One region of the Brevibacillus sp. SIMBA_040 genome, then DNA from elsewhere that is predicted to be linked to it. Evidence: riboswitches for the same ligand, from Rfam matches in the RefSeq annotation. Region 1 holds a riboswitch; each other region holds the start of a gene.
The links. A riboswitch is a leader RNA that binds a small molecule or an ion and turns the genes downstream of it on or off. The one in region 1 is predicted to bind cyclic di-AMP.
Positions count from the first base shown of each region.

Region 2: another riboswitch for cyclic di-AMP. It lies ahead of SB752_RS22180 (CAP domain-containing protein); the one in region 1 lies ahead of SB752_RS03030 (CAP domain-containing protein).
Region 3: another riboswitch for cyclic di-AMP. It lies ahead of SB752_RS01005 (ABC transporter ATP-binding protein); the one in region 1 lies ahead of SB752_RS03030 (CAP domain-containing protein).

Region 1 covers NZ_JAWRXI010000001.1:605,503-616,537, forward strand. Annotated here, with positions in the region: gene SB752_RS03000 (ABC transporter ATP-binding protein) at 1-725, shown strand, start outside; gene SB752_RS03005 (ABC transporter permease) at 722-1,864, shown strand; gene SB752_RS03010 (class I SAM-dependent methyltransferase) at 2,022-2,780, opposite strand; gene SB752_RS03015 (ABC transporter ATP-binding protein) at 2,918-4,717, opposite strand; gene SB752_RS03020 (ABC transporter ATP-binding protein) at 4,714-6,492, opposite strand; gene SB752_RS03025 (multicopper oxidase family protein) at 6,675-8,930, shown strand; cyclic di-AMP (ydaO/yuaA leader) riboswitch at 9,054-9,211, shown strand; gene SB752_RS03030 (CAP domain-containing protein) at 9,219-9,806, shown strand; gene SB752_RS03035 (hypothetical protein) at 10,061-10,639, shown strand; partial or broken rRNA gene SB752_RS03040 (23S ribosomal RNA) at 10,990-11,035, opposite strand, start outside.
Region 2 covers NZ_JAWRXI010000014.1:60,491-71,525, reverse strand. Annotated here, with positions in the region: gene SB752_RS22205 (DMT family transporter) at 101-1,003, shown strand; gene SB752_RS22200 (aminotransferase class I/II-fold pyridoxal phosphate-dependent enzyme) at 1,081-2,391, opposite strand; gene def (peptide deformylase) at 2,573-3,100, shown strand; gene SB752_RS22190 (homoserine dehydrogenase) at 3,121-4,131, shown strand; gene SB752_RS22185 (hypothetical protein) at 4,245-4,424, shown strand; gene SB752_RS22180 (CAP domain-containing protein) at 4,489-5,241, opposite strand; cyclic di-AMP (ydaO/yuaA leader) riboswitch at 5,249-5,398, opposite strand; gene SB752_RS22175 (rhodanese-like domain-containing protein) at 5,459-5,800, opposite strand; gene SB752_RS22170 (cold-shock protein) at 6,225-6,428, shown strand; gene SB752_RS22165 (TetR/AcrR family transcriptional regulator) at 6,543-7,145, opposite strand; gene SB752_RS22160 (glucose 1-dehydrogenase) at 7,356-8,105, shown strand; gene SB752_RS22155 (phosphotransferase family protein) at 8,244-9,179, shown strand; gene SB752_RS22150 (hypothetical protein) at 9,228-9,674, opposite strand; gene SB752_RS22145 (2-phosphosulfolactate phosphatase) at 9,801-10,541, shown strand; gene SB752_RS22140 (RCC1 domain-containing protein) at 10,619-11,035, shown strand, end outside.
Region 3 covers NZ_JAWRXI010000001.1:201,639-212,673, reverse strand. Annotated here, with positions in the region: gene SB752_RS01040 (YmaF family protein) at 1-313, opposite strand, end outside; gene SB752_RS01035 (DUF2935 domain-containing protein) at 387-1,178, opposite strand; gene SB752_RS01030 (alkaline phosphatase) at 1,417-2,793, shown strand; gene SB752_RS01025 (DoxX family protein) at 3,005-3,346, opposite strand; gene SB752_RS01020 (Crp/Fnr family transcriptional regulator) at 3,463-4,158, shown strand; gene SB752_RS01015 (carbohydrate kinase family protein) at 4,225-5,190, shown strand; gene SB752_RS01010 (AEC family transporter) at 5,674-6,567, shown strand; cyclic di-AMP (ydaO/yuaA leader) riboswitch at 6,767-6,900, shown strand; partial or broken gene SB752_RS01005 (ABC transporter ATP-binding protein) at 7,114-7,848, shown strand; gene SB752_RS01000 (ABC transporter permease) at 7,925-8,575, shown strand; gene SB752_RS00995 (osmoprotectant ABC transporter substrate-binding protein) at 8,591-9,493, shown strand; gene SB752_RS00990 (ABC transporter permease) at 9,509-10,168, shown strand; gene SB752_RS00985 (GDSL-type esterase/lipase family protein) at 10,230-10,838, shown strand.

The DNA of each region.
Region 1 (11,035 bases):
TTCAAGGAGTAACCGGTGGGTACTCTGCCAGACACTCCGTGATCAAGGATGTTTCTTTTCACATCCAGCCAAAAGAGATCGTGGCACTCATCGGTTTAAATGGAGCAGGAAAAAGTACTACCATCAAACACATCTTAGGATTGCTTGCGCCGACCAAGGGCGTCATCACCATAGAAGGCAAGTCGTTTCAATCAGCCCCGGATACATATCGCATCTCGTACGGATATATTCCTGAGTCCCCGATTTATTATGAGGAGCTGACTTTGTGGGAGCATATTGAGCTTGCGGCTATGAGTCACGGTCTGGAACGCGACGTTTTTGTTGAACGAGCTGCTGCTTTGTTAAAAGAGTTCCGAATGGAAAAAATGAAGGATCGATTCCCACAGCAATTTTCAAAAGGGATGCGCCAAAAGCTGATGATCATGATGGCGCTATTAGTACAGCCGAAGCTCTACATCGTCGACGAGCCTATTTTGGGGCTAGATCCGCTCGGTATCCGTTCGCTTTTATCGTGGTTGAATCAGTGCAAGGAGCAGGGCGCTGGCATATTGATGTCCACCCATATTCTTGCGACCGCCGAAAAGTATTGTGATCGTTTTATTATCATGCACAAAGGGGAAATTCGCGCGCAGGGCACTCTGGAAGAGCTGCGAGACATCACCGGATTATCTCACCACTCTTTGGATGATATTTATTTACATATAGTAGAGGATGATAACGAATGAACGTCGATGTTGATGCGCTATTTCGAGAGCGACAAAAACGTTTTTTCGAAGAGATTGTCCGCTATTCACCGTACATTGCCAACGGTGGTCTGCTGTTTGTCATGCTCTTTATGATGGGCCTTCTTTCCCTCTATTATCGCAGCTTGGTCGATCTGATTCCCATATGGTTTCCGGTTCCCTATTTTCTTGCTTTTGTGATTGCTATAGTCGTCACACAAAGCAGACACCGCACGTTTTTGCTAGAAGCTGATTTGCTCTTTTTAACTCCTGTGGAAACAAAAATGAGAAGTTATTTTCAAAAGACACAACGTTACAACTTTTTTGTTCAGAGCATTGGACTGTTCCTCGTCCTGCTTCTGTTCTCTCCGGTATATGAGCTGGGCTTAAGCGGCACAAGTGGACAGCTGTGGTTTTACTGGTGCGTCCCTTTTCTTCTAAAGGGCTGGAATATATACAGCAGCTGGATTTGCCTCCGGCTCCCGGATAAAAAAAGAGAATCGCAATACGCTCTTGCCCGCTTTGCCTTTACGTTTTTTGTGCTCGCCTGGGTATTCGGAGAAGGCAGACTCCTCACCTATCAGGGCATTCCCTATGCGGGTATTGTATGCATCGGGATCGTGATCTGGTTTCACGCTCAGCTGCAAGCGATCAAAAAGAAGCATTCTCTCCAATGGTACCGTCTGCTGGATGTAGAAAAGAGCTTACGCAGCAGATTTTATCGGATCGTCAACCAGTTTAAGGACGTTCCGTGGCTGCAAAATGAGGTGAAGCCTCGCCCATGGCTTGTCCCGATCACCCGGCTTGTCTCCTACGGACAGGCGAATGCGGCAAAGCTGCTCGTCTTGCGGACGTTTATTCGTTCAGGTGGCTATGCTGGTTTGTACTTCAGACTGATTCTGCTCAGTACGTTTCTGATTTTGGTGCTGCCCAATCTGTACGCCAAGCTGATTATCGGCCTGCTCTTTCTCCTCAAGTCGGCCATCCAGTTAAAGGGTCTGTCCAGCCATCATAAAAAGCGTAACATGTATTCACTACTTCCGATCAATGACCAGCAGCACAAGCATGCTTTTACTTGGATACGCCGCGTTCTGCTGACCACCCAAGGCATTATGAGCCTGCTGATTATCCTGTTGTTTTAAGAAATGGTAGAGCAGTTGGCTACGCCATACCTTTGGTGAAGCCGCAGTTGCCCTATAAAAAAGCTCTTCCCGATGCTTACATGCAGCTAACGGGAAGAGCTATCTCCTCCCACACTGTCTTATTGACAATTGGGAATCACTTTTTTACAGTTCTCGATTAGGTCTGTGCCACGATGATAAATCGATGGGTCGGAATATCGACGTATCCGGCAGTTTGCAGCTCATAATGAAGCGAAACAAGCTGGTCTGCATAGCGCTCAATGGTAAAGTCGTGAATTTGCCACTCGATCGCTTTCAAATAGTAAATAATCGATCCTACATCGTAAAAACGTGTAAAGGCTTCTTCCTCTTTTTGCTCTAAAATGCTGAAGCCCGCCTCTTTCAATTGATTAGTGGCGAAAGCCAAATCCCAGTGAAGGTAGTCCGTCGGGACCGGTGCATCTAGTAGGTGATTCAGCTTATGATTGTCTTTGCCTCCTACCTGCTGCGTGATAAAAATGCCCTCTGGCTTCAGCAGACGATAGACCTCCGACGGTAAATAGTACTCATGGCGATTGATGATCAAGTCCAGCGATTGGTTTGGAAGTGGCAGCTCGTCGTCTCCATCTAAAGAAATAACATGAACACCCAGTGGCTCCAGATTTGCCCTGGCGACTTCTACGTTGGGCAAATAGCCTTCCGTAGCAAAGGTCTTATTGGGCAGCGGCTGCAGTTTGCTTAGCAGCTCCCCTCCCCCGGTACCCATGTCCAGAAGTGATTGGATTCCTCTCATTCTTTGCCGCACCACGCTCGCATAATTCCAGCTTAGTGGAGCTTCCTGCATTCTGCCTGTTTCAGTTAGTCGCGAAAAGTTCCAGCCCTCAAACGGGACATTGATTTCCTCTTGAAATACACTCATCCAGTCCTTTTCTTGCATCTTTTCTTCTCCTCCGTTTTCCCAATCGTTCTTTTCCTCTCTTTTTGTTAAAAAGGAAAAGCGGTGGAGCACGCGAACGCGGCCGGCGTTGTTATGTTTCTACAAATAGGTAGTACATGCTCTTTTTCACTCCAATCTTATTCCATTACACGAAATGAAGAACTGACAAGGTTGTAATAAGCACCTTTTTTATTCATAAGCTGCCCGTGATCTCCTTGCTCAATCACTCTGCCGTGATCAAGCACTACTATTTTGCTTACTTCGCGTATTGTAGACAGTCGATGGGCAATCACGATGGCTGTTCTCCCCAGCAGCAGCCGATTTAGCGCTCGCTGCACCCTGACCTCGGTCTCTGTATCAATACTTGCTGTTGCTTCATCCAAAATCAGAATTCGCGGGTCGGCGAGCAGCGCACGGGCAAAGGAAAGCAGCTGCCTCTCCCCCTGCGAAAGCACATTCCCACGTTCTTCCACCTCTGTATCATAACCTTTTGGGAGCCTGCGAATAAAGAGGTCAGCCCCAATTTCTTTTGCCGCGTGCATCACTTCCTCATCAGTTGTCCCTGGACGACCAAAGCGAATATTCTCCATAATCGTTCCCGAAAAAATGAACGTATCCTGAAGCACAATACTGACCTGCGAGCGAAGCGTATCCAGCTGAACCTCCCGAAGATCGGCCCCATCTATCCGAATACAGCCACTGGTCGGGTCGTAAAAACGGCAAATCAGATTCACGATGGATGTCTTCCCAGAGCCAGTATGCCCGACAAAGGCAACCGTCTCGCCCGCTCGAATGTGCAAGCTGATATCATGCAGCACGTCTCTTTTGCCATCGTAGGTAAAGGATACGTCAACCAGCTCGATCTCGCCCCGGATGACGCCCAACTCGATTGCCCCTTTTTTCTCGGGTACAGAAGGCTTTTCGTCCAGAAATTCAAAGATTCGCTCTGAGGAGGCCATCGCCATCAGCAGCTGGTTGTATACTTGACCGAGGCGCGAGATTGGCTCCCAAAAGTTACCTAGATAATAAGCAAATGCGACAAATACACCCACTGAAATATCATCCGCTTGAATCAATACAGCTCCCAGTCCGATCAGAATTGCCGTGCCGATCGCACCCGCCATGTCTACCACTGGTCGAAAGGTAGCGCTTCTCTGTGTAGCGACTCTCCACGCCTCGTAGTTATCCTGATTCATTCGCTTGAAAAAAGCGATGTTCTCCTGCTCCTGTGTAAACGACTGTGTCACCCGAATTCCCTGGATGCTCTCATTCAGATGTGAATTAATGCTCGATTGCTTGAGCCTGACCTTTTGCCAGGAAAGCCGAATTTTCTTTCGCAGCTTGATCGATATCAAAAACATCAAGGGAAGAACAATCATGATCCCTAGTGTAAGCGTCGGACTGAGGACGAACAACATCACGACGATCCCAATCAGAATGGTGATATCGATAAAAATGTTGACAACGCCATTTGTAAACAGATCCTGCAAGGAATTGATATCGTTTGTAACCCGTACGATGATAGAGCCCGCTGAGCGGCCATCAAAAAAGCGGTGCGACAGCCTTTGAATATGCGTAAACAATTGCTGGCGAAGATCGAATATAATCGAATGACCTAGCTGATTTGTCCAGCGAATACGCAGGGCACTTTCAAACCACCCGAGCAAATACAGCCCCAAAATGATGCCAGTCAAGCTCACCAGATAGCCCCAGTCCTTTTTCTGTATCGCCTCGTCAATCGCTATGCTCATCAAAAAAGGAACGCCAAGCCGAACGATCGTCACCGCAACCAGCGACAAGACGGCAAAAGGGAGCCACTTGTTTAAGTACGGCTTCATATATCCAGCGAGTCTCGCCACCTGAGACCAGTTATAAGGCTTGTCGATGACATTGTCGATCGAATACTGAAACCTCTCCTGCCCTTGCCTATTCGTCATGTCCTGCTCCACTCCCCCGTCCGCTCATGAATGGCTGTGAGATGATCCTTGTGCTGGATTTCATAGATTCGCCGATAGCTTCCCTCAGGCAGAGCAAGCAGCTGTTCATGGGTGCCCCCTTCCAGCACATGACCGCGGTCTAAGACGACGATTTCGTCCGCATGCTTCAAGGAAGATATCCGATGCGCAATAATAAAGGTCGTGCGCCCCACCATCACCTCGCGCAATGCCTGTTGAATCCGGAACTCCGTCTCCATATCAACTGCGCTCGTCGCATCGTCTAAAATCAGAATGCTCGGCTTGGTTAAAAAAGCGCGAGCAATCGCAATCCGCTGCTTTTGCCCCCCTGACAAGCCAAGCCCTCTCTCTCCTAAAAGTGTGTCATACCCATCCGGTAGCTCTTTAATAAAATCATGTGCCTGCGCATACTTGGCAGCGATGATTACCTCTTCGAGCGACGCTTGAGGATTTCCGTACGCAATATTGTCGTAAATCGAGCAGGAAAACAGAAAGGACTCTTGAAAAACGACTCCGATATTTTTTCGCAGTTCATGATGCTCGTAGTCTGCGATGTCCTTGCCGTCTATAAGAATCGTACCTGCTGTCGGAGTATAAAAGCGTGAGATCAGCTGCGTGATTGAGGTTTTTCCCGCACCTGTCGCGCCGATGAACCCAATGACCTTTCCAGGCGGTGCATCAAAGCTAATCGTATGTAATGCCTTTTCGTTCTTCTCGTTGTAGGCCAGGCTCACCTCGATGAACGACACGTGTCCACGCAAGACTTTTCGATTGGACATCTCCGCCTCTATTGCAACTGGAGCATGGTCCGGTTCATCCAGGACCTGTAGCAATCTTTCTCCTGCTGCCTTCGACTGGGAGTACGAATTGAGTATAAAACCGAGCTGCATCAACGGACCAATGATAAACCAGACCAGACTAAAAAAGGCAACCAGCTCACCCAGCTTCATCTGATCATGAATGACGAGCCAACCGCCGTACGCCAAGAGTGCAATGACACAAATATTGCCGATCAGCTCCATGATTGGAAAAAAGGCACTCCAAATTTTCGCTGTAGAAATGTGATTATCCTTATAACTTTGATTTTTGCCCGTAAAGTTTGTGATCTCAAAGCTTTCCTGGGACAGTGCCTTGACGGTGCCGATTCCGCTAATATTTTCCTGGACCTTGGTCGTTAAAGCGGAAAAAGCCTCCCGTATTTCCTTGAAGGCCACGTGAACTTTCTTATCAAAACGGTAGGCGGTAATCGCAACAAAGGGCATCGCAATTAATGTGACCAAGGCTAGCGATGGATGCAAATATAGCATGATGGCAAAGCCAAATCCGATGAGCAGCAAAAAATTCAGGCACTGCGCCAAGCCGAACGACAGAAAAAATCGAAAAACCTCGACATCACCAGCGAGCCGGGACATCAGGTCACCGGTTTTTGCACTGTCATAATAACGAAAAGGCAAGAATTGCAGCTTGGTGTACAGCTCGTTACGAAGCTCATAAACGGTAGAGACTCCAAACAAATCACCATAGTACTGATGGTAGTAGACAGCGATTCCCTTTATCCCCATCAGCACAATAAATCCGATAGCTATATAAGGAACCTGCCCGTACTGCCCCTGTCCAAAAACATCATCGATCGTGTACTTCAAAACAAGGGGATAAATAACCGTCACACTCGTCACAACAAACAAGGAAAGGATCGACACCAGAAATAATCGTTTATAGGGCCAGTAGTAATCCTTTAACCGTTTAAACGTATCCAAAAGAACGCTCCCCCCAGCTGTAGGTTTGATCTTTTGATGTATACGTACGACCGCAGCCATTCAGCACGGGCACCTACAGGTTCAGACCTGAGACGGAGGGAAAATACTGCGCGGGTACGTTTGGGCATCGGCCATTCCTCTATATCATAAAAAACGTACTCATAAATCGGGAGGAACTGTTCATGTCAGAATTTGAAACACTCGCCGGGGTCCATCAAGGACTCTTTGTGCTCTTATTGCTCGCTACGCTCCTTCCAGCTTGTAAAGCCAAGGGGCTTGTTTATGCCCAAACTACCCGTTCGTTGAAAAAAAGTGCCGGGTGGACGCTGTTTTTCTTTGTTCTGGCACTACTGTTGTTTGCCTTGCAAGTGTTTGTTACGTGGTCTCTTTTTCATTCCTTCGGCTGGTTGTACATAAAAGACAAGGTGATCGGATTTTTGCCGCTGCTTCTGCTGCCAATGACTACCAGTCTGTTGATTTCGGTTCCGCGACTATCTCGTTTGGCGATGGGACATATTCGCAAAGAGAAGCAAAAGGCTGCTTCTACCCCACTTACTTTCGATGCAGCCTCCGCCAAAGCATGGGATGAACCCCTACTGCACGAAGCTGTAGAAAATCTCCCGACAACGGAGGAAGATGTTTTTCGTGAAACAGCAACTACTTTGGAAGCACCAGTTGGCAAAAGCGCACCACTGCCGGCAGATGTAGTTGATGCTGCATGGAGAAGTAATGCCTCTGCCCCTGAAATGATCGTACCTCTACAGGCGGCTTCACTGGGAGCTTTGATTGCCCTTATTCTTCAATTCATGTTTCCTGCTGTTACGCTGGAGATCGATAAGCTGGCCATTGCGTGGGGCGCTTTTGTTACAGGCGTCTCCCTCCTGTGGATTTTACACTCATGGCGGCAGCACCGCGCTTCCCGTCCTGGTGAGCTGCGTCGACCACATGCCGTACTGCGTTTTTTACGCACTGTTTCGATTCTTCTTCTGTTGGGAACAGGTGCTTACTTTTGGGGACATCAGGAATTGCTCGCGAGCCTATTGCCCGATCAGCTAAAAATGGTTGATCATTCTGCATCTGCTGCAGCTCACGAACAGCACTCCGCCCCAGCGGCATCTGGCAAAACGATCAGTGTCACCGATTTGACGGGACCTCACACGGGTGAACCGGATCGACAGTTTACGTTGACCGCTCAGAAAACAACGATTCAGCTCCCCTCAGGAAAAACAACCGAGGCTTGGACCTTCAATGGTAAATATCCGGGACCTGAGCTGCGGATGAAACAAGGTGAGCTCATCGAGGTTGCCTTGGAAAATAAGGATATAACGGATGGCGTAACCATTCACTGGCATGGTCTTAATGTACCAAACGCAGAGGATGGTGTTGCCGGAGCTACACAGGATGCCGTGATGCCTGGTGAAAAGCATGTATATCGATTTGTCGCCAAACAGACAGGAACGTTCTGGTACCACTCTCATCAACAAGCTTCTGTCCAAGTACGGAAGGGACTTCTTGGCGCACTCGTTGTAGAACCGGCGGAGACTGAGCCTGTAGCCGGCTACAAACGCGATTTGACATTGGTTCACCATAAGCTGACAGGCGAAGGTGTCACGTTGTCCGGACGTGATACGCTCATGCTTGATACTGTCTCCCCTGGTACGTCAGTGCGGTTGCGTCTCATCAATGCAGATAACTTTCCCGTGACCTTTCAATTGCTCGGCACACCTTTTCAGGTAGTCGCCATTGACGGCAACGATGTGAAAGAGCCGAATCTGATTGCCAACCAAGCCTTGCAATTAGCTGCTGGTGGAAGATATGACGTTTCTTTTACCATGCCGAATCGCCCTGTATTCTTTGCGCAGAGCAAACAAGCAAATGGTAAGGGATTATTGCTGAGTCCTGACGGCACAGGCGAATTGCCAAGCATGAATGCAGAGCTTCCTCTGTTTGACCCTGCACGCTATGGCAGTCCGCAATCGCTACCTTTTGATCTGAATACCCGCTACGATCGCGAATATCTCATGCTGTTTGATCTTCAGGTTGGATTTTATGACGGACGTCTGGATGGCTTGTGGACGATCAATGGCAAGGTATTCCCAGAAACACCGATGCAGGTAGTCAAGGAAGGAGATCTGGTGAAAATGACCTTTGTCAACCGCAGCTTCATGGATCATCCGATGCACCTGCATGGACATACGATGCTGGTTCTCAGCCGTAACGGGAACGTCGTAACAGGCAGTCCATGGTGGACGGACACACTCAATGTGGCGCCAGGTGAAACGTATGAAGTCGCATTCCGCGCCGATAATCCAGGTCTGTGGATGGATCATTGTCATAATCAGGACCATGCTGCTTTGGGAATGACGATGCATCTTTTGTATGAGGGGGTTACCTCGCCTTTTGAGATAGGGCGGGGGACTCGCAACCATCCGGAGTGAAAACACTTGCTAGGAGCTGTAGTGGGTCTCCACCCTCTCAATAAAACAAGAGATATCCTTATTAAACCTACCAAATTTTATGGGTTTCTTTCACCGGTGAAACTCTGTTATTCTAGGTCATGCCAAACAAAACAGCCGAGACTTCCTCTCAAACGGAAGTGCGGGGGATCTTTTTTACTTGCAGATGAGAGATCTGCATGGGGTGAATCGCCAAAGTGCGTAGGGTTGTTTCCTCAATCCGAATCCGTCAACTAACCTCGTAGGCCCAAAAAAGGAGACGATGTGAATATGAAACGCCTTGGTACTATTGCAATCGCGACATTGGGATTGGGATTTGTTCTTTCCGGCTTTTCTAACACAGCTTCTGCCGCTACCACATATCCGCAATACGGGTATCAGCCATATATGCAACCTGTCCAACCGCAAATGCAAGCACCTTACGCAGCACCAGCGAATCAACAGCAGCCAGTTCAACAGCCAGTAAAACAAGCTAACCAACAAGTGGATGCTTCCACTGTAGGGAAGCAAGTAACTGATTTGGTAAACCAAGAGCGAGCAAAAGCAGGTCTAAAGCCAGTGGAACTGGATGCTTCCCTGAACAAAGTTGCACAAGCAAAAGCGGCTGACATGTCCAATAACAACTACTTTGACCATACAAGCCCTACGTATGGCTCTCCGTTTGACATGATGAAACAATTCGGAGTATCTTATATGACCGCGGGTGAGAACATCGCCATGGGTCAACGCACCGCTGAGGAAGTCATGAACCAATGGATGAACAGTGAAGGACACCGTCAAAACATCATGAATCCTTCCTTCACCAAAATCGGTGTAGGCTTTGTGAATGGATACTGGGTACAAGAATTCATCGGATAATAATATTGGATATAAAAGCCGAGTCCTCTAGCGGGGGCCCGGCTTTCTTGTTTTTTCCCGGATAGGCAGATACTTGCTGTATTTCAGTAAAAACATCATTTCGCTGTGGACCACTGTTCCAGAGGGTACTGCTGAAGGATTGATTTTATATCCTGCCCTTCGTGTAGCGGCTTGAGGAAAGGGAATAATCGAATTAATGTTGAACTACATAACTTAATAAATTAATCGATGAGTATATAAATGAGGTTGGCAAAATGAATGATGATAGAAACTGGACCGTTTTATTTATTGGTGGAGCATCGGGAATAGGTAAATCAAGTATTGCTTATGAAATTGCTCGATTTTATGGTGTAAATGTCTTGGAAGTAGATGATGTTCACCTATCCGTAAAAACAGTTACAACAAAGGAGCATTTTCCTGCAATTCATTATTATGATTCCGGTATAAATTGGAAGGATGTTGGAGTAGACGGCAATGTAAACTGGCTGATTGATGTAAGCAAAGAAATGGGTCCCGTATTAAAAGAACTTGCAAACAGGCATATTGAAGATAAATTACCTATCATTATTGAAGGCGATTTTATCTATCCCGAATTTACAGTATCTTTCAATAACCCGGAGGTAAAATCAATATTTGTACAGGAATCAGACAAAAATCAAATATTGCAGAATTATTTATCAAGAGAAGATGGCGAATTACAACAATATAGAGCTGAAATAAGTATTTCGTATGGAGATTGGATAGCAGATACCTGTAGGCGGAATGGGATTGAATTGATTGAATCAAGACCTTGGAATACTGCTTTAAGCAGAGCTTTAAAATGTTTATTGTAATGTAAAAACTTAGTCCACGTAGGTGATGTAAAGGCGGATACCTCATGTGTGAAGTATCCGCTTATCTTATGTGGCACTAACCAAAATTTTTCAAGAATCAGCCAAGAATCTGATCCCTACGTGCACTCATTATCCTGTCCGTTAGCTCAACGAAGCCCAGTCTAAAACTTTTTTATATATGTACAATAAGCATCGTCTCCTCCTGATGCGGAAACGGCTTCTCCCAATCTAGATCGAAGGAAGACAATCTGAGACCCCCGTGCTAATAAGCCGCAATAACAAAAAAACCATCCTGCTCGGATGGCTAGCTCATTCCTTCAAAACTGAATACGCATGCTTGCTAAGAGTGTGTGGATAAGTCCTCGACCGATTAGTATTCGTCAGCTCCACGTGTTA
Region 2 (11,035 bases), on a different contig from region 1:
GATAAGTAAAATAAATCAGGGAAACGAAGAGAAATGAAAAAGGATATTGGATGAGCGATGGAAAATAGTAGGAGGGAGAAAAGGAAGGAGAGAGAATGCTATGCTGCTTGCCTACGTTCAATTAGCGCTATCCATGGCTTTTGTAGGCATTAACATTTCCATCGGAAAAGAAATTGTAGCGCATGTTCCTGTTTTTTTGTTTTCTGAGCTCCGTTTTTTAATCGCCATCCTAATCCTGCTGCCGCTGCTTGCCTCACGTGGCGAATGGAAAACCTCCTGGACCCGGGAGGAGGGCAAGGTATTATTTTGGCAATCGTTTTTCGGCGTATTTTTGTTTAGTATTTGCATGCTTTACGGGGTGCAGTGGACGAGCGCGACAGCAGCAGGGATTATTACTAGCACCGTACCCGCCTGTATTGCTTTGTTCTCCTTTTGGATTCTCAAGGAAAAGCTGCAGGTTAACAATATGTTCGCCATTTTACTGTCAGTGTGCGGTATCGCGTTCATCACCTTCACCACAGGTGGAAACGTCGAGCAGTCGTTGGCAAGCATGCTAGGTAATGCACTTGTATTCTTGGCGGTTGTCAGTGAGGCGCTATTCACCATTTTTGCAAAACGACTGGCTGGAAAGATTACGCCTTTCCAGATGACAGCTGCGATCAATGTAATTAGCTTTGTCTTATTTTTACCGTTTGCCATCTGGGAGGGACTTCGCTTTGAATGGGGGAGCGTACCTGCTGGCGTCTGGGGACTGATCTTGTATTATGCGATTACTGCAAGTGTTCTCTCTTTTTTCCTCTGGTATAAAGGAGTGGCCAAAGTCGAAGCCTCCAAAGCGGGTTTGTTTACAGGGATGATGCCAATTAGCGCAGCCCTCGTAGCTATTTTGTTCCTGAATGAAATTTTCTCATGGATGCATGCGATTGGAATGTCTCTGGTTCTGGCATCTATTGTCGTTGGAACGATGCGATTTCGGCAAAAAGATATGACCGTGCAGAGATAGGGTTAGAGAACCTGAGTTTTTCCTGCCTTTTGGATCAAAAAAAGCGTTCTGGCTTTAGGGCCAAAACGCTTTTTTGGTTATGATTTGGTCAGTACATTTTCCAAATCTTTTACGCCGCTGTAAATGAGGTTGAACAGCTCGTCAATTCCATTTTCCTCGATGCAAGAGAAGGCAACGCGCAGGTCTGTTTCACCCAGAGCAATCGTACCGACTCCGTATTGATCCAATAGGTGGTTACGCAATGCTTCTGCATCTACTGTTTTCAATTTGAGGCACATAAAGTAGCCGGAGTTGAACGGGTAGTAGCCCCATGCATCATCAAACTTGCCAGTGTCCAGCAGTTGTTTGACTCGATTTGCACGGCCTTTCATGATCTCAAATTTCTCTTGCTTCTGCGCGTGGAATTCCGGCGAAGTGAGAGCGTGCAGAACAAAGGTTTGCGAAGGGTGTGCACCACTGGAAATCGTCGCACGGATAATACCCAATGTTTTTTGTTCCAGTGCACTTAAGAGATCGCTGGATGGAGCCGCATAGGTAATGAAACCAACACGGAATCCCCATACATATTCTTCTTTCGTTGCACCATCTACTTTAATTGGCAGAATACGTGGATGCAAATCGCACAGGTTTGCAAACATCGACTCTGTCATCGAATCTTCGAAGAACAGACCAAAGTAAGCGTCGTCTGTTACAACCACGAGATTGATACCAGCCTCAGCGCCTTCTTTCAGTGCTTCTACGATTTGTTTTCCTTCCTCAGCTCCAGGAGTATAGCCTGTTGGGTTGTTCGGGAAGTTGAGGATAACGATTGCTTTCCCTTTTTCTTTTTGTGCAAGAATCGCGTCACGCAACCCAGCAGCATTAAACTTCATTTCATCGTTATATAACGGGTAGTACATCATTTCTGCACCACGGCGGATGCCGAAAGTAAGCTCGTAGTTTTCCCAGTTTTTATCTGGAATGATCACACTGTCACCATTATCTGCATACAGGTCAGCCACAACGCTCAATCCGTGAGTCAAGGCATTGGTCACAATCGGATTGCTGAATGATTTTGTAGCCAGGGAAGGCTGCTCTTCAATCATTTTTTTACGCCAAGCGGTACGCAGCTCAGGTTTTCCTGCGGGAGGAGCATATTCGTACAAGTCTTTTGGCGCAAAAGCAGACAGGTTATCCTGAATAACTTTCAAATGCATAGGCTGCCCGTTTTCGAGAGCAATCCCGATCGTAGCATTGTATTTTTTTGCTTTCGCTTTTGCTTCAGCAGACTGGCTAAGAATCCCTTCTTTTGGGAAATAAATCTGTTTTCCGATATTGGACAGCATGTCAAAAACGTGTGGATTTTCCCGCTGAATCGTTTCGTTCAGCTGTGTTGCTATAGAATGCATGATAGCCTCCCTCTTCATTTAGAACATCTGTATGTTTACCAATAAAGATAGCGTATCTACACGCATTTGTCATCTACCATGGGACGATTTTTCAGATTTTTGAACGGATTTCCTTTGACAGGATGGGGTGGCTTTGCTACCTTGGAAGCGACGAAGTACGATGTGCGGGAGGTTGAGGAGTATGGCAGAACACAAGATTATCCGTTTGGGAGATCCGGTTTTGCGAGAAGTCTCAAAAAAAGTCTCAACGATCACCACACATACGGAAAAGATTTTAGATGATTTGGCACACACGATTTATGCTGATAAAGGCAGGGCGGGCTTGTCAGCTATTCAGATTGGAATACCGAAACGGCTGATTGTTATGGACTGTGGCAGTGGCTTAACTGAGCTGATCAATCCCCGAATCATCGAAACAGAAGGTGAGCAGACGGGACCAGAAGCATGCCTCTCGATACCAGGTGTAGTAGGGTTCATCACCCGAGCAGCTTATGTAAAGGTCGAAACGCTAAACCGCAGAGGGGAGACTGTTACGATCGAGGCTGATAATTTATTGGCTCGCTGTATTCAACATGAACTGGATCATCTCGAGGGAATCCTATTTATTGATTACGTAGATGAACTGTATTCGGCACGATCGGGAAAAAAACTGAAGCCGCAAGACGCCCATCCCATTTTGCTTCAAAGAAGATTGATTCAGAAAAAGTGAAACAACGGGGTGGAACAAAAATGAGAAGATGGAACATTGTCATTACGGGATTTGGGTCAGTAGGCAAGCAAGTGGCTCGATTGTTAGAACACAGACACACTTCTTATAAAGAAAAATATCAGGCTGATGTCAGGCTCGTAGGCATCGCTCGCTCTGCGGGTGGCTGTCTGCAAGCTGATGGTTTGACTGCTAGGCAGTGTGAAGACTTCGGCGCACAGAGAGCTCAGACGAAAGGAACGTTTGATGGAGCTGCTTTTTTGGCTGCAAGTCATGCGGATATTCTGATTGAAGCAGGTCCCACTGACATTCAGACAGGGGGCTCAGGACTGCTTTATATAAGACAGGCTTTAGCACAAGGGATGCATGCCATCACGATCTCAAAAGGGGCACTGGTCGTTGATTATGCGGGTTTGTCGAAGCTGGCTTCGCAAAATAACGTCATGCTCAAGATCAGTGGAGCAACAGCAGCCGCTTTGCCTACGATTGATTTATTGCAGTACAACCTGGCAGGGTGTGAAGTGCGGGCTATCGAGGGAATTTTTACAGGGACGACAAATTATGTATTAACTAGCATGATGGAGAAAGGCTTGTCGCTTGAAGAGGCGATTCGGAGTGCTCAAGAGCTAGGGATCGCTGAGCCTGATCCGTCCTACGACATAGATGGCTGGGATACGGCTTGCAAGGTCACCATATTGGCAAATGCCGCTTTCGGTGCCTCCTTGCAGCTAGCAGATGTTCCAAAAATGAGTGTGCGGGACGTAACACCGGACCAAATGGCGCTTTGGAAGGAGCAAGGAAAGCTCCCTAAGCTGATAGGTAGTATTCGCAAGACAGAAAACGGACTTAGCGCAGCAGTCGTTCTACAGGCGATAAATGTGTCACATCCGTTTGCCAATGTGACGGGTACGACGAAGGCCATTCGTGTCGAAACAGATGTAATGGGTGATTTATTGGTCGTCGGAGGAAAGTCGGACCCGGTTGCTGCTGCAGCCGCCGCTTTGAAGGATCTTGAACATATTATTAGCAGGTAAAGTACTTCTCATGAAACGTTTTTCGTTTCCCATCGTTTTGTTCGGATGCCCGAGGTAGATTCGTTTATACTAAGCAGGCAACAGAGTAAAACCACTCTGAGGAGGCCTGCGGGATGAATAATCATTCTGATTTCAATGCCGAGATGCAGCAAGTATCTGCTTATCCAACCAAGCAAAAAGTTGGTCAGGAAGACGTGGCACTTCTGAATGAACAGGACAGCTGCTGTTGTTCCGGGCAGTCTAGCTGTGACACGCCAAAGAAAGTACAGGCTTCCAAGGCTGAACAAGAATAAGGATGAGCATGAAGAAAGCCGAGCTCTCTACAGAAGAGAAGCTCGGCTTTCGCTTGTTGAGTGATTATCCGATAAATTCTTGTACCCAGTAACCATTTGTATATCCAACACCAATTTTAGTGAAGGCAGGATTCATAATGTTTTGGCGGTGACCTTCACTGTTCATCCATTGAGTCATAACTTCTTCAGGACTGCGTTGACCCATGGCAATATTTTCACCTGCAGTCATAAAGGAGATGCCATACTTTTTCATCATATCAAATGGAGAACCGTATGTCGGGCTATTATGATCGAAATAGTGATTGTTGGACATGTCAGCAGCTTTCGCAAGCGCTACATCCGAGAGAGCCGAGTCCAATTGAACAGGCTTGAGACCTGCTTTTGCACGCTCTTGGTTGACCAAGTCAGCAACTTGCTTTACGAAATTGGAGGCTTGAGCCTGGTTCGTTTCGTTAGCTGGTGTAGCTACTGGTTGTGCAGGAGCTTGCTGTACAGGGGCCTGTTGCACTGGCGCTTGTGGCACTGGAGCTTGTACAGGTGCTTGCTGAGTTGGCTGAACAAAATATTGCTTCGGCGCGAATTGTTGGCAATTTAAGAAGTTGAATGGTTGATTCTGTTTAGAAACGGGCTGTGAATACGTTGGCATAGAAGCTTGATTTGATTTTTGCATTTGCTGCAGGAAAGGGGTTAATTGAGATTGAAAGTTCGATTGAACTGGGCAATTTGTAGATGCAGCAAAAGCTGAGGTGGAGAAGCCTGTTAGGGCCAAGCCCAATCCTAGAGTCATAGCGATGGTAGCTGTACCAAAGCGTTTCATATTCACATCGTCTCCTTTTTTTAGCCTACGAGGTTAGTTGTCGGATTCGGATTGAGGAAACAACCCGTCGCCAGTGGCGATTCACCCCATGCAGATTTCTCCGCAAAAAAAGTCCCCCGCACTTCCATTCGAGTGGAAGTTTCGGCTTATTGGTTTGGCATGACCCAGAATATCAGACTATCCCACCCGAAATAAAGGAGTAATATTTGGTAGTTAGCTACTCTTTCTCGTTATTCTCTTCGTTCCAGGCAGTTAGTCCGCCTAGTAGTGCCGCGGCTTGAAACCCATGCTCACGAAGTAGGGAAGCAGCCTTTTGTGCTTTGTTTCCAGTTGTACAAATCGTTACGATCTGTGCACTTTCCAATTGCTTGGCTGTGTCCTCGTCAAAAGGCTTATCCTGTTCCTTCATAATGAGGTAAGGGACGTTTTTTGTTGGTGCATTTGTACTATATAAACTGCCCATAACGAACTTGTCGTTGTCCCTCACATCTAGTAAAATAAGGTTCGAGTTATTCTCTAACATCTGTTTTAATGTTTTACTATGTATGGTGTTTGTCATGATTAAATCCCTCCTTTCATCTATTGTAGCAAATACGCAAGAGCTTGGCAGAGCTTAAGAGATATTGATTTAATTGGACAGCCATGGTAGAATGATGATGCTACTTGAAAAAATCGAGGCCCATAAATTCATCGAGGTGTATGCTCATGGATAACGTTTTTGAATCCCCGATTCACACTGGCGCGGTCATCGGAGCCGCAAGGATGGAAGAGAGGAAGGGCTTTCGTTGTTTTAGGTTTTCAAAAAGCTATACATTGCAGTTCCGTCATTACGACAATCACATATGATCGAAGTAGATATTATTCACATATCATGAAGGCATATCGCTTCAAGACAAGAGGTATTTCTTCATGATATGTGAGTTTTATTGCTTCGGTAAATATGACTAGCATATTCAAAATTGACTTTTTGGAGGTTTTTTTAAATGCAAACGAACGGAACAGTAAAATGGTTTAACGCAGAAAAAGGTTTCGGTTTCATTCAAGTAGAAGGCGGAGACGATGTATTCGTTCACTTCAGCGCGATCCAAGGCGACGGTTTCAAAACTTTGGATGAAGGTCAACGCGTTCAATTCAACATCGTTCAAGGCAACCGTGGTCCACAAGCTGAGAACGTAGTAAAACTGTAAGTCTCCTTTATTAAAAAAGCTGTCCGTTCGCGGGCCGCTTTTTTAATTTGCTAAGATATTATAAACCAACCCCCTTTGATTTGAACAAAGCGAGGTTGGTTTTTTTGTTTTGGATTAAAAGGGGTTATTGGCATAAGGACCTTTGGTTGCCATCCGGAGCAGGTTGCTCGCCATGTACTTAGGCGAATAGCTCATATCATTCTCCAACCACCAGATGACGACTCCCAAAAAGGCAGAAGCTGTGTAGCGGATGACCATTTCTTTGGGGACGGTCAATTCATTTTCTTTTGCCAGAACAGAAGACATCCCTTCCTGGATAAATCCAGCGAGAACCTCCTGCAATCGCGCGACAAAGTAAGGCATATGCTGCTTGGCGAGCATGACTCTGTAAAAGTCAGCGTGTTTGGCAATCTGTTCGAACAACCCGACAAAGGACGGCGGTGGTTTCTCAAGATCGGCAAAGGAAATCACGGGTGTACTCGTCATCTCCAGATTCGTGATTAATTCAAGAAGAATATCGTCCGTACTCGAAATGAGTAAGTCATGCTTGTCGCGATAATGGAGATAGAACGTAGCGCGGTTAATGGTAGCACGGTCTGTAATATCCTGAACCGTAATACTATCATACCCGCTTTCATCGATAAGTGAAACGAGAGCATCACGCAATAAGTGACGCGTTCGAATGATACGGGGGTCTACTTTTCTTGCTTTTGACAACAAAATGCAGCTCCTTGTTTAACTTTTGTAGGTTGATCGACAAAATCAAATCGGGTGTTGGATAAGCGTCATGACGAGACGTTCTGTTGTTTGTCGAACAAAATTGGCATTGTTATAATTATGTACGACACGGTGTCGTAAAAACAACTAGTTGTTTATTAAAAACCAATTTATTTGTGAGGCATAACTAACAGAAAGGACGGATCGAGGATGAATCGTCTAGCTGGAAAAGTAGTCATCATTACTGGAGCTGCGATGGGACAAGGAGCAGCGGAAGCAAAAATGTTTGCGCAAGAAGGCGCTAGTATTGTTGCAACAGACATGCAAGAAGCACAGCTGCAAGAAGTCGTTGGAGAAATTACGAGTGCAGGTGGCAAAGCGATCGCTGTTAAGCATGATGTTGCCTCCGATGCAGACTGGAAAAACGTAGTGGAAAAAGCGGTAGAGGCTTTTGGTAAAGTGGACGTCCTGGTCAACAATGCAGGAGTTAGCACCGATAAAAAGCTGGATCAATTCGATCTGGAGCATTGGAATAAAGTTTTGAACATTAATTTGACAGGGTGCATCATCGGAATGAAATATGTGGTACCCGAGATGAAAAAAGTCAGTGGTGGCTCCATCATTCATATTTCATCAATTGCTGGACTGGTAGCATTGAATTATACAAACGCCTACACTGCTTCCAAAGGGGCCCTGCGTGCATTGGCCAAAGCCTCGGCAGTGGAACTCGCCCCGGATAACATCCGCGTAAACTCTGTTCATCCGGGTATTATTGTTACCCCGATGATTCAGGATGCATTGGATCAGGGAGCACAACAAATGTTTGAAATGGGGACACCACTGCCACGTTTGGGCAAACCGGAAGATATTGCGTATGGCGTGCTTTTCCTCGCATCAGATGAATCAAGCTTTGTAACCGGTACTGAAATGGTGATTGATGGCGGTTGGACTGCACAGTAATAACAAATCAAGACGTCGGGAAATAAATCCTGGCGTCTTGTTTATTTACGGGAACAGTTATGCTACAATACGTATTCCAATTCATGTAAATTACCTGTACGTTCCTCTTTTACATGGCTACAGGCAGGAGGAGTTACCATGAGTGAATGGCTTGACCAACTGCAAAAAGAAATTGCAGCCCTTAGAAGCTCAACCCGCATTGAAAAGATTCTAAAAGGATTTTCTACTGATGAGAAGTACCGCGTGTATTTGTCTAATGGAGAGAACCGGTTGCTGCGTATTTTTAAGCTTGATCAATGGGAACAGAAAAAAGCCGAGTACGACATTATAAAGACCATTCAAACCCTTGGGATCAAAGCGTCATCGCCAATAGAACTCGGAATGATCCCAGCGCTGGACATAGGCTACATGGTTTTATCCTATTTGGACGGGGAGGATGCTCGTGATGTCCTGCCAAAATTGTCCATAGAAGAGCAGCAACAAATCGGTTACATAGCAGGCTGTGAATTGGCAAGTATGCATCAGCTTTCCGCTCCAACCTCCGTTTCTTCCTGGTATGAGAGGTGCATCCAAAAGCACCGAAATTATGTTCGTGCCTACCAGGAATCCTCCCTCGAAATTACGCACGCTGACAAAATCAATGCTTTCATCGAGGATCACCTTACCTTTTTGAAAAACAGGCCCAATCGTTTTTTGCATGATGATTTTCATGTTGGAAACTTAATTGTTCATGAGCGACAATATGCAGGTGTCATTGATTTTAATCGCTATGACTGGGGAGACCCCATTCACGAGTTTAGTAAGCTTGCTTTTTTCAGCAGGGAAATCAGTGTTCCATTTTGCAATGGACAAATTACGGGATATTTCCACAATGAAGAGCCGCCAGACTTGTTTTGGATTTTATATTCTGTTTACACGGCCATGACAATCTTCTCCTCTGTCGTTTGGACGGGACGTGTGGTGCCTTCGCTGCTTGATGATATGAACCAGCGAGTCAATAAAGTCATTGAGGAGCATCAAGCATTTGAACGCACCATTCCGATCTGGTTCAGCCGGACTGAAACACACACATAAAAAAGGAACTATGAAAAAATCATAGTTCCTTCTCAGGTATAGAACGGATTAGAAACAAGTATCAAGTGTTACAGTTTGGAATTGGCTGTCGAGTACAGTAAGACCGTTCACGATACCTCCGCCAACAGATGTCCGGCCATAAGTGGTGAGAAGAACATTTTCTTCAGAACTTCGATTGCCGTTATTGTTGTTGTTGTTATTATTGTTGCAGCCGACAGTAAGGCGTACTTCATAGTGAAAGGAAGCAGGTACTGCTGCATTAAACGCAATGCGAGTATTACCAGCAAGCGTTTGAGTAACATCGAGCAGCGTGCTGACAGGATTAGTTTGCACTACAGCGTTACCCCAGTTTAATACCTGTACGCGAACCTCTACTTCATCGTTGTTCAAGTTAACCAGGTCAAGATGTGCTGTTAGTACGACGGCGAGGTTATTTTGCAAAATTCCTGTCGTTCTTACTTCTTGTCTTCTGTTTTTTCTTCCTCCATCTGACATTCACGTTCACTCCATTCATGATGTTTTAATTAGTGGGACATAATACTTTATTTCATCTTGTACCTTTTTGTAACGGCGAACGCATGGGGACGAGTAACCATTTCGATTAGGAAGGCGTGGAAATCGTTGATATATGCTAATTTGTTCAAGCAATCAGAATATAGCGCAAGGTTTGAATGGGGATATGAAGGGGTTGAACAGCTTGGACTAGGATCATCAATCATAGTCATCATCGATGTGCTCTCGTTTTCTACATGCGTCGACGTTGTAATTGGCAGAGGGGGCAGTGTATTTCCCTATCGCTTTAAAGATGAGACAGCTCGTCTCTACGCCGAGAAAAAAGGGGCGTTGCTCGCTGGGAGAAGAGGCGAACGCATTTCTTTATCTCCCGCTGCCCTGCAATCGATACCCGTAAATAGCAGGATTGTTCTGCCATCGCCAAATGGCTCCACATGCACGGTGCTGGCAAAAGAAAGCAAAGCAGCGGTTATCGCAGCGTGTTTACGCAATGCTTCAGCCGTAGCCAATTACATACGTGAGCGCAAAGAAACGGTAACGATCATTGCCTGTGGAGAAAGATGGCCAAACGGTGCCCTGCGGCCAGCCATCGAGGATATCATCGCTGCGGGAGCCATCCTGTATGAATTAAACGAACACACACTTTCCCCGGAAGCGCAAATGGCTGTCGCTACGTATACCACTGCAAAAAGAGAGCTCGCATGGTTCTTGGAACAATCAGGATCAGGGCAAGAGCTGATTCGCAGTGGGTATCTTGAGGATGTACAAGTGGCGGGGCAATTAAATAGTAGTCAGCATGTTCCTGTTTTAAATGATGCAGGCGCATATGAGGCATTAAAGCTGGTATAATTCCCAAATATTTGTAACAACAATCTCTGTCCGAACGTCTTACATAGATAACAAGAAAGAATGTGAGGAACAGGCGAATGAGGAAGAAAAATCGTGCCTCCTTTATCATGCTGTCATCTTTAACGATCGGGATTGCCATAGCGAGTTGTTCGCAAGAGAGCCAACCAACTAAAGTCAGTCAAGCACCAGAGAAGCCAGCTGAAACAGTATCGAATGCATCTGAGAATCAGCAAATTCCTTCGCAGATAGAGCTAGCTGCTTGCAGCCCCGAAAGTATGCAGCAGACGACTTCAGTAGATCCAACCGTAAAAAAATGGCGCCAGCTTGGAAATGGACGACCACTCAGTGGCATCGCTTCGATCAGTGTCGATCCTATTTTTGATGGGGCTGGATACGGTTGGAAGCCAGGAACGTCATATGCGATAACAAAAGACGGGGCGGTGTGGAAGTGGGGATATGATGATCGACCAATGGATTTTCCTGTTCAAGTAAAA
Region 3 (11,035 bases), 400 kb from region 1:
GATAGGAATGAATATGTCCATCATCATAAGTGGTTTGCCCAGAAAATTCATGGTAATGGCTTCCGTTCGGCAAGGGAATAGCTGGACCAGTCCAACCGTTGTAATCATGGACATGCCCGTCATTAAACGATGTTGTCCCTTCATAGTAATGCACATGCTGCTGGTTGCCGATGTTTTGCGGGAGCGAGGTTCTGCCACTCATGCGATGTCGATGACGGTCGTTAACGGTTGTTTGCGTGTCATAATTATGCAAATGATTTGGACTGTCGACGATTCTCACAAAGCGCAAGGAATGACCATGTTTATCATTCAACTCGAAATACCCCTTCGTATTCAATTTTCTCCGTGAACAGGAGGGTGTCAGGACGTGCTTTTCGAAACGATAACTACTTGGAGGAGGTTAGCGCTATTTCAAAGGAATCCAAGATTTCGAGAAAATGCGATGCTTCTCTAAAGACATGGTCAGCGAGTAGCGGAGGGATGATGCTTTTAATTCTGCAAGCTTCAATCAGGTCACGGGCTGTTTTCTTAAAGTCACGCAACTGCCGGACCGAAACACGATTCTGATCCACAAACTGATCGAGCAGAGGCTGCGTTTGAGATTGCGGTCTCATCGAGTCGAGATCTTGTGCCTGGAATAAGAGCTGATCAAAGTCATGACTAAAGTCTCTGGCCTGCTCAACGAGCTTTCTTTCCGATGGATCAAGCAAATGGTTGATAAATTTTGCGTGGTCAGCCATAATGCGCAGGAAGAATACGTTCTCATTAATAACTGCATCCGGCAGTGGATCGAGGGTACCGGTATTCAGCTGCGTCAGCCGTTTCCTGAAATAGGCTGCTTCTCTGCTCACATGATCCACTAATAAGGGAAAGTTGTTGCCTAGGATTTTACACTGAATAATCAAGCCAAGTACATGTCGCTTGAATGCCCAAATGTGACTGACCGCATTGGAAACGACTTGGTTAAATTCGTAGATATTTTGTGGGTCGGTATCGGGAGTAAAGGCAAGTGCGCGGTTCTCGATGTCTTCAAAAATGTTGTAAAAACGGTCGGCTTCGTTTATCAATTTCGTATCGTCACAGTTAAATCCTAATTTTAGAAATAACGAATGCTCCTTCATGATACGAGACCAAAATCGTATCTCTTCTAATGACCTTTCAACAAATACATCTGTCATGACGTACCTCCAAATACATTCAATCGTGCATTCTCGCGCTGTAAACAGCAATCGCTGCTGAATAGGTTTTTGACGCTGAATGATCTCGATGTATATCTATGCGTTTACCCATCTACATGTGTAAATGCGGTTTAACGATTTCCTTACGCTTCTTTACATACGGAACATCAAATCTTAATGTACAAACAGTAAAATCTTGTATGACATCAATGAAAATTCATTCTTTAGGAGGTACAAGATGTTACATAAATTCTCCAAGAAAATGCTACCGATGGCTGTGATTTCCTCGCTAGCAATTACAGCTTCACTGTATGGAGCGCATACTGGTATTGCAACAGCGCAAGAAAGCCAAACAAACAATGCGCAAGTGAAAAATGTCATTTTCTTAATCGGTGACGGGATGGGTCCGGCCTATACAACAGCGTACCGCTATCTGAAGGATGATCAAAAAACGCCGACAAAAGAGTTAACGGAATTTGACAAATATCTCGTGGGAGCGCAAATGACGTATGCCGATGATGATAAGCAAAACATCACGGATTCTGCTTCCGCAGCTACGGCTATGTCTTCCGGAGTAAAGACGTACAACAATGCAATTGCTGTAGATAAAACCAAAGTCGAGGTAGAGACTGTTCTGGAGAGAGCGAAAAAAGTCGGCAAATCTACAGGCCTGGTAGCTACTTCCGAAATTACGCATGCGACGCCTGCTGCTTTTGGTGCCCATGATGAAAGCCGTAAGAACATGGACGCGATTGCTAATGACTACTTTGATGAAAAAATCAACGGCAAGCACAAGATCGACGTTTTGCTTGGCGGGGGCTTGGTCAACTTTGATCGCAAGGATCGGAATCTGACGGAAGAAGTTAAAAAAGCGGGCTATAGCTTTGTTACGAATAAACAAGCTCTTCTAAAAGATAAGAATGAGCAAATCCTTGGCTTGTTTGCATCAGGCGGTATGGACAAGATGATTGATCGCTCGGAATCGACTCCTTCGTTGGAAGACATGACCAACGCAGCGATTCAAAGACTGAGCAAAAATAAAGACGGCTTCTTCCTGATGGTGGAAGGCAGTCAGATCGACTGGGCTGGACACGATAACGATATTGTGGCAGCTATGAGTGAAATGGAAGATTTCGAAAAGGCTTTTAAAGCTGCAATCGATTTTGCCAAGAAGGACGGACACACGCTGGTAGTAGCCACTGCGGACCACTCCACAGGAGGTCTCTCTGTGGGCGCGAGAGACGAATATAATTTCTTTGTCGAACCGATTAAAGCAGCGAAACGCACGCCTGATTTCATGGCTGCAGAAATCGCAAAAGGCGCTGGCGTTGAAGAAACCTTGAAGAATTATATTGATTTGGAACTGACAAAAGAAGAAATTGATTCTGTGAAAAAGGCAGCAGAAACGAAAAAAGCGGTTGAGATCGATAATGCAATTGAAGCGATTTTTGACAAGCGCTCCTTTACAGGTTGGACAACTGGCGGACATACAGGGGAAGACGTCAATGTGTATGCGTTTGGTCCAGGTAAAGAAAAGCTTTCCGGTTTGATCGACAACACGAAAAACGCAGAAGTCATTTTCGAGATTCTGGGTGGAAATAAAGGTAAAAAATAGTAGATAGAATCAGGCTGGCGTGAGAAAGCGCCAGTTTTTTCCTCCCGTTTGATCACTGGGATTGGTAGAGGCAGGGATTCCCGACTATTGGATCTCGCCAAGCACGGCCCGGCTATCGACCAGTACAGTAATAGTGTGGCGGGGACCGCGTTGTTGGGGCAGATCGCAGGCGGAAGTGAAGAAGCTCGCCAGATGATTGGCGAGCTTTTTGCTAGCTGATTAGAAGCACAGCAGAGAACACAAGCATGAAGAAAGCGTTGATTGCCATGATTGGCTTGTGCCTCGCCCGGAACAGATGGGCATGAACCGCACCGAGCATTAGGACGATAAACAAGACTGCGACATACTTCATTAGAGCTGGAGCCCAAAAGGCAGCGAGCATCCCTATTGCCCCGAGCAATTCCAAGGAAGCCATGACATCCATAAACCAGAACGGGTACCGATACTCGTTCCAATGCTGGACCATCGATTTGCTACGGGAAAATTTCAAGATTGCTGAAAAGGTAAACATGCCAAACAAAATAACTTGAAGAATGGCTGTAAGTACATTCAAGCTCTACACTCCTCTCCATAGAAAGCCCATCGTTCTGCTTTCCAGACATAGTATAATGGAACAAAGCATGCCAAATATGTAGGGAAAACTACACTGGGAGAGGAAGGGGCACTTGGGTGGACAAGAGCAAGTTTTTATCGCGGGTCGATTTGTTTCAAAAGCTGAGCAAAGAGGAGCTCATACAGATCGAACCGATTACACCGATGAACACAATCAAAAAAGGAACCATCATTGCTTCCCCCCATCACGGCGGGAAGCTCTTGTATTTGGTCAAGTCAGGAATGGTTCGTTTATATAAGCTGTCAGAGGGCGGAAAAGAGCTGACCGTAGACTTATTGCGTGTCGGCCACATATTCGGGGAAATCGGGTCCTTCACCATCAGCTCCGAAAACATGTACGCCGAGGCGTGGGAGGACTGCGTCATCTGTACGATTAACAAGCCGCAGTTTGAACAGCTGATGCGGGAAAAGCCGGAGCTCGCCCTGCATTTTATCGAGATTATCTCGACACGCCTGAAAGAGGTAGAAGAGATGATGGAGCATATGGCATACGGGAGCGTGCGAAAAAGATTGCTCTTTTTGCTGCACAAGCTCTCGGAAAAGTTCGGCTCGGGTACAAATCAGGAATGGATTGAGCTGGGTGTGAAGCTGACGCATCAGGAGCTGGCAAGCATGATGGGAAGTATCCGCGAAACCGTCTCAGAGCAGTTAACCCAGCTTGCAGCAGAGGGCATCGTCAGTAAGGAAGGACTTCGTAAACCGTTGCGTGTTCATCCCGAACGATTGAAAATGGCATGGGAAGTATGCAGGTAGTTTTCTGGTAGTGAAGAAAAATCGATGCCATCGTAAAAGCATCAAATAGAAAAGGGAGAGAACGATATGCTGGATGTCATTGCTTGTGGGGAGCTATTAATTGACTTTACCCCTACGTCACATGCGGAGAAAGGAAAAATCGCTTTTGAGCAAAACCCTGGAGGTGCACCGGCGAATGTACTGACTGCATTGTCGCGTTTAGGCAAAAGGACTTCGTTTATCGGGGCTGTGGGGCACGATGCCTTTGGCCAGTTTTTGAAGCAGACCTTGCTAGACGTAAACATCGGGACAACGGGGCTGATCATGACAAGCGAAGCTCCGACCACGCTTGCTTTCGTACATCTTAACGAAAACGCGGATCGGTCCTTTCACTTTTATCGCAATCCGGGAGCAGATACACTGCTGCGGGAAACAGATATCGATGCTGATCTGGTTGCTGGGGCACGTCTCTTTCATTTTGGCTCCCTCTCGCTGACGCATGAGCCTGCCAGAGCAGCAACGAGAAAAGCAGTGGAGATTGCGAAGAACAACCAGCGCCTCGTTTCGTTTGATCCCAACTATCGAGCATCATTGTGGAACGACGAAGAGGAAGCGAAGCGAATTATTCTGTCCGGGATCAGCCAAGCAGATATCGTCAAGCTGTCCGAAGAAGAGGTCGCTTTTTTGGCGCCAGCTGCTGAAATCCACGAGGCTACAGACTGGTTGATTCAGGAATATGGAAACCAGCTCATTCTGGTGACGCTTGGGGCAAAAGGCTGCTTTTATCGCACGCAAGATCACTGTGGGATCGTCCGTGGCTTCAAGGTTGATGCGGTTGATACGACAGGTGCAGGGGATGCTTTTTTCGGCGGCATGCTGTATCAAATATTGGAGGCAAAAGAAGACATAGCGACACTCTCACAGACAGAGCTGGAACAATTGATCCGCTTTGCCAATGCCGTCGGTGCGCTTGCTACGACCAAGACAGGGGCCATTCCTGCGATGCCATCGCTGGAGGAAGTGGAGAGTTTTATAGAGGAAAATACACGATAAAGAATGACAGAGCCTGAAGCGAAGTCAATCGATACAGAAGACGCGCATCAGGCATTTTCATATGATCATGTTAATCGATTATTGTCGTGATTCATAAGAAGTGTTGCATTTCAAAAGTTCTTTCAAGAAAGCGCGAAATAGTAAAAAGGCTGTCCAAAGGAAACAGGAGAAAAAAGCGAAGGTCTTTGGGATACTTGCTGAGACGGAGTGAAAAAAACGAAACACGCCCTTAAGCGTCCACCTCTGAGAGACTCCTATGGGAGTTCTACTTTGGACGCGGTTTCGTTTTTTTCACGTAGTCGTACAGTGAAACCTCCAAGCTAGTAGCCCAAGAACCTGGAGCGTTTTCTCCTGTTTCCTTCTCCACACAAAAGCTAGCATATAACATAAATGCACTAGTAGTGTGATAATTCCGCATTTTTACAAACACCTCTGCTATACTAAAGGAAGAAAGTTACTTGATGGGGGAAGTAGGTATTCATCATGATTTTTCTGGAAGTCATTTTGCCTGTTTTGCTGATTTTTCTCAGTGGTTATATTTTGCAGCGCATCTTCAAGCTTGATCTCAAGCCGATTTCTACGCTGGCGATCTACATTTTGACGACAGCTCTAGTTTTCCGTACCTTTTACAAAACCGAGCTCGATTTGCAATTATTCTATATCGTCGTCATTTCCATGCTGCTATTGGGGGCGTTGATCCTCATCACACAGCTGACTGCGCGCTTTTTTCACTACGATAAGCAGCAAGAAAGCGCCCTGATGCTGTCGACCGCTTTCATGAACAGCGGGAACTACGGGACACCGATCATTTTGTTTGCGTACGGCGATGCCGGGTTTGTCTATGCCGTACAGATCATGGTTTTTCATTCCATCATCATGGGTGTCTTCGGCGTGTATTTTGCTTCCAGAGGCGGAGGTGGTGTCACTACAGCAGTCAAGGCGATTTTCAAGCAGCCATCCAATTATGCTGTCGTACTTGCGGTTCTGCTCCAGCAACTGAATGTGGTCATTCCGGAGAGCTACTACCAGGCGATCGATCTCGTAGCGCAGGCGGCAATTCCCGTCATCATGCTCATTCTTGGAATGCAGCTGGCGAATGTGTCATCACGTACCTTTGAGTGGCAGGGGCTTAGCGCAGCAAGTGTCATCCGATTGGTTGCCTCACCGATTTTGGCGTACGTGATTTGCTTGTTCTTTCCGATCGATCCGCTGTTACAGAAGGTGTTGATCATTTTGGCAGCGATGCCGTCTGCTGCGACAACCGCGATTTATGCGATTCAGTTTAATATGCGTCCGCAATTCGTTTCCAGCAGTGTGCTCGTAACGACAGTGATGAGTGTCGGGACATTAACTTTTTTGCTAAACCTTTTGCATTGAGCATGGTTTGACCAGGGAACATAATATGGGGATTATTAGCAACCAGTTGGTTAGCATGCGGAAGGATATGGGAGTATTCATACGAATAGGACCGGTCATTACGGTTAACTGGCTCTGACCACGTAAGAACGGTTGATATCACGAATTTTCAAAATTGTTGTTGTGCTAAGTAAATGATAAGCTATTTGTATCGCAATAATTTCATATCGGGCCTAGTTCCGTGACAAACGGAAACGGGGGAACCACTCTTGGGGTTAATTCTGTGCATACAGAAGGGATGCTACCTGCCATCCTACCCGTCAGCTAACCTCGTCGGCTAAAGCAGATATTGCATACATTTCGTTGCAATCGCTTATTTTGCGTGCGATTTGACTGTTGCTCTTTCCTGAGCGTATGTTCGCATGTAATCAAGCTTATTTTTCTATATATGTATGTACGAGATTAGTCGACTTATTTGCTTTCGTCCAGGATGGCCTCCAGACGCGAGCGGTGTGTCGACTTTTTTCTGTTCATAAATACTTTTTAAGAAAAGAAGAGGTGTTGCGAATGATTGCCTTTCACAACGTGGCAAAGAGCATCGGGGATGTGTCCATTATCAAAGGAATGGATCTTCAAATCGAAGCAGGGGAACTGTTTGTTCTGATCGGACCCAGCGGTTGTGGAAAGACTACGACGATGAAAATGATTAATCGCTTGATCGAGCCTTCTGCTGGGAGAATTGACATCAACGGGGCAGATATCTCCAAAGCCGATCCGGTGGAGCTGCGCCGCAATATCGGGTATGTCATTCAGCAGATTGGACTATTTCCACATATGACCATTGGGCAGAATGTTGCCTTGGTGCCCAAGCTGAAGAAAATGGAAAAAGCGGAGTACGAGAAAAAGGTCGATGAGCTGCTAGATATGGTAGGGCTTGACCCAAAGGTGTTCAAGGACCGCTATCCAGCTGAATTAAGCGGAGGGCAGCAGCAGCGTGTAGGTGTCATTCGGGCAATGGCCGCCGACCCGCCAATTATTTTGATGGATGAACCGTTCAGCGCACTCGATCCGATCAGCAGAGAACAGCTGCAAGATGAGCTTGTCCGGCTGCAGCGTACGATCAAAAAAACGATCGTGTTTGTGACACATGACATGGATGAGGCAATCAAAATTGCGGATCGCATCTGCATCATGAATAACGGCTCTGTCGTGCAGCTGGATACGCCGAACCGTTTACTCCAGCGACCTGCCAATGACTTTGTAGCCGATTTTATCGGTGTGAAGCGTCTGCGCAGAGTACAGGAGCTGCCTGCACAGGGTTCCAAAAAAGCGACGCTTCCGCCGCGATGGAGTATTTCGTAATAGCGGGGGTGAGACTATGAGTGATTTCTTTCAATTCGTAACAGAGAGACATGAACAAATATTGTCCCTGACCTGGGAGCATACCTATATTTCTTTCATCGCTGTCATCGCCGGCTTTTTGATCGCCGTTCCACTTGGGATTGTACTGACGCGAACGGAAAAGCTGAACAAATATGTGATTGGGTTCGTAAACATTTTGCAGACGATCCCGAGTCTGGCGCTCCTGGGTCTGATGATTCCCTTGCTTGGAATTGGAATCTTTCCTGCCATAGTTGCCTTGTTCCTCTATTCTCTACTGCCTATGCTGCGCAACACGTTCACAGGCATTCGAGAGGTGGACCCAGCTCTTATAGAAGCAGCGAGAGGAATGGGCATGACGAGCCTGCAAATCTTGTTCAAAGTCGAGTTGCCTATGGCTCTTTCGATTATCATGGGCGGATTTCGCACGGCTACGATTTTTACGATTAGCTGGGCTACTCTAGCTGCCGTTATTGGCGGCGGGGGACTAGGCTATCTCGTTTTTACAGGTCTCGGAGTTGCAAATGACAGTATGCTCATCACTGGAGCGATAGCCACTGCTTTGCTCGCAACCATCGCTGATTTTATTACGCAGAAAATTCAGAAATTATGCACGCCAAAAGGCTTGAGAAGCAAGCGGGCAAATTGAGGGGGAAGCACACGAATGAGATATAGATGGATGAGTACAATGATCATAACTGCCTTAGCCGCATTACTTGTAGCAGGCTGCGGCGGGGGTGGAAATGTTGTCAAAATTGGGCATCAGGCTACTTCGGAGCAGACGATTATCGCACAAATGCTGAAGCAGCTGATCGAGGCGAATTCCGATATCAAGACGGAGCTGGTTGGTGGCCTCGGGGGAACGCCGGTCGTGCTCAAGGCGATGCAGAACAACGACATCCAAATTTCTGCGATTCGCTACGTCGGGACCGATCTTACCAGCAGTCTGGGGTTACAAGAGTTCAGTAAAGATCCACAGGAAGCATTTGATCTGGTTAAAAACGGGGTTGCTGAAAAATTTGATCAGCTGTGGTTCCCGTCCTATGGCTTTGATAATACGTATATCTTTACCGTTCGCAAGGATGTTTCCGAGAAGTACAATCTGCATAAAATTTCTGATCTAGCGGCACATGCAAAAGACATGAACATGGCGTCTGATGCACCATGGCTGGAGAGAACGAATGACGGGTATCCGGCATTCAAAAAAGAATACGGCTTTGCGTTCGGCAAAACGACGCCAATGGACATCGGATTGGTTTACAAGGCAGTGGATAAAGGCGATGTGGATATCGTCCTCGCTTATTCCACAGATTCACGCCTGAAAGAGTACAACCTGGTAACGCTGGAAGACGACAAGCACTTTTTCCCACCGTATGGTGCCTCACCAGTCGTTCGCAACGATACGTTGAAACAGTATCCACAATTGGAAGAGCTAATCAACAAATTGACTGGAAAAATAGATACGCCAACGATGACGGCGTTAAACTATCAAGCAGACATCGAAAAGCTTGATCCAGCAGATATCGCCAAAAAGTTTCTGGTAGAGCAAGGCTTGATCAAGCAATAAAAGGAGGTGCAGGCTTTGGAATTGATTGTTGGGACGATCGGCTATATGGCGAAGTACTGGACCCAAATTTTGGAGCTGACAGGAGAGCATCTCTACATGAGTGTCAGCGCGATTTTGATCGCGATCTTGGCAGGCGTACCGCTGGCGGTATTCATGACACGAAATCGGACAGTGGCTACGGTCATCCAGACGATAATCAACATTATCCAAACAATCCCGTCTCTGTCGCTTCTTCTCATCATCATGATCTTTTTGGGCTTGGGGTACAGTACGGCGATTGTAGCACTCGCGTTGTACGCGCTTTTGCCGATCATTCAAAATACGTATGCCGGGCTGGAAAACGTGGACAAGAATTTGGTTGAGGCAGGAACAGGGATGGGGATGACCCCGATGCAGCTGTTGACCAAAGTGAAAATTCCGCTCGCTCTGCCGATCATTTTGGCGGGAGTTCGCGTCGCATCAGTTGTCTCCATCGGTGCTGCCACGATCGCCACTTTTGTAGGAGCGGGCGGTCTGGGTGAGATGATCATGCGTGGAATCTCCACAACTGACGATCAAAAGATCTTGGCAGGTGCCATTCCAGCAGCGCTCCTGGTCATTTTGGTCGATATGCTGCTCGGTCTGATTGAAAAAAAGGCGGGCTATCGCTTGCATACTGTGAAGACGCAAAAGTAAGCAACAGTAAGCAACAGCCTCCGATCAGGGCTTGGTCGAGGTATACACAAGGAGGGATTTCATGATCAAAAAGCTCGTATGTTTGGGAGACAGTCTGACAGAAGGCTTCGGTGTGAAAAAAGTAGCGGCGTGGCCTGCTCTGCTGCAATCCGAGCTCGGCATGGAGGTTGTAAACAAAGGAATTTCCGGCGATACGACTACGGGAATGCTGGGGCGATTTTACCCTGATGTAATCATGCAAAACCCTTCTCATGTACTGATCATGGGCGGAGGCAACGACATGTGGTGGAACGTCCCGATCAATGTGATGCTGGCAAATGTCTATGCCATGGTCAAACAGGCGCTGCATCATCAAATTACGCCGATCATCGGGATATCCAGTGCTGGCTTCAACCCTGCCATGATTGATGTGAGCACCGTCTGGGAGCCAATCGGTGGCTATGAAAAGCTGCGGGAAGCAGGCACAATCTATACCCAGGAGCTAAAAAAGTTGGCGCAATCCAATGGCTGGATGATTGTCAGTCTGCAAGACCTTTTCTTGAACGGAGGAAAGGTAGATCACAGCTTTTACGAGGGTACAGATGGCTTGCATCCCAATGAAAAAGGGCACAAGAGAATTGCCCAGGTAATAGCTGAGAGCCTGATGAAGCAAGCAGCGGTTACGAGCTGATACATGTGGCCATATCACAAGGAAAGGTCTGATCACTGAGATCAGGCCTTTTTCGTTCAGATTGCTCCGGAAAGCTCGGCGCAGACTCCTACCTGATACAACCTTGTATCAGGTAGTCAATCTTGTATCAAGCCTGCCGTACGTCCCACTATTTTCTTTTGCTTAGTGGGAGGGAGCAATCGCGCACAGTCAACCGA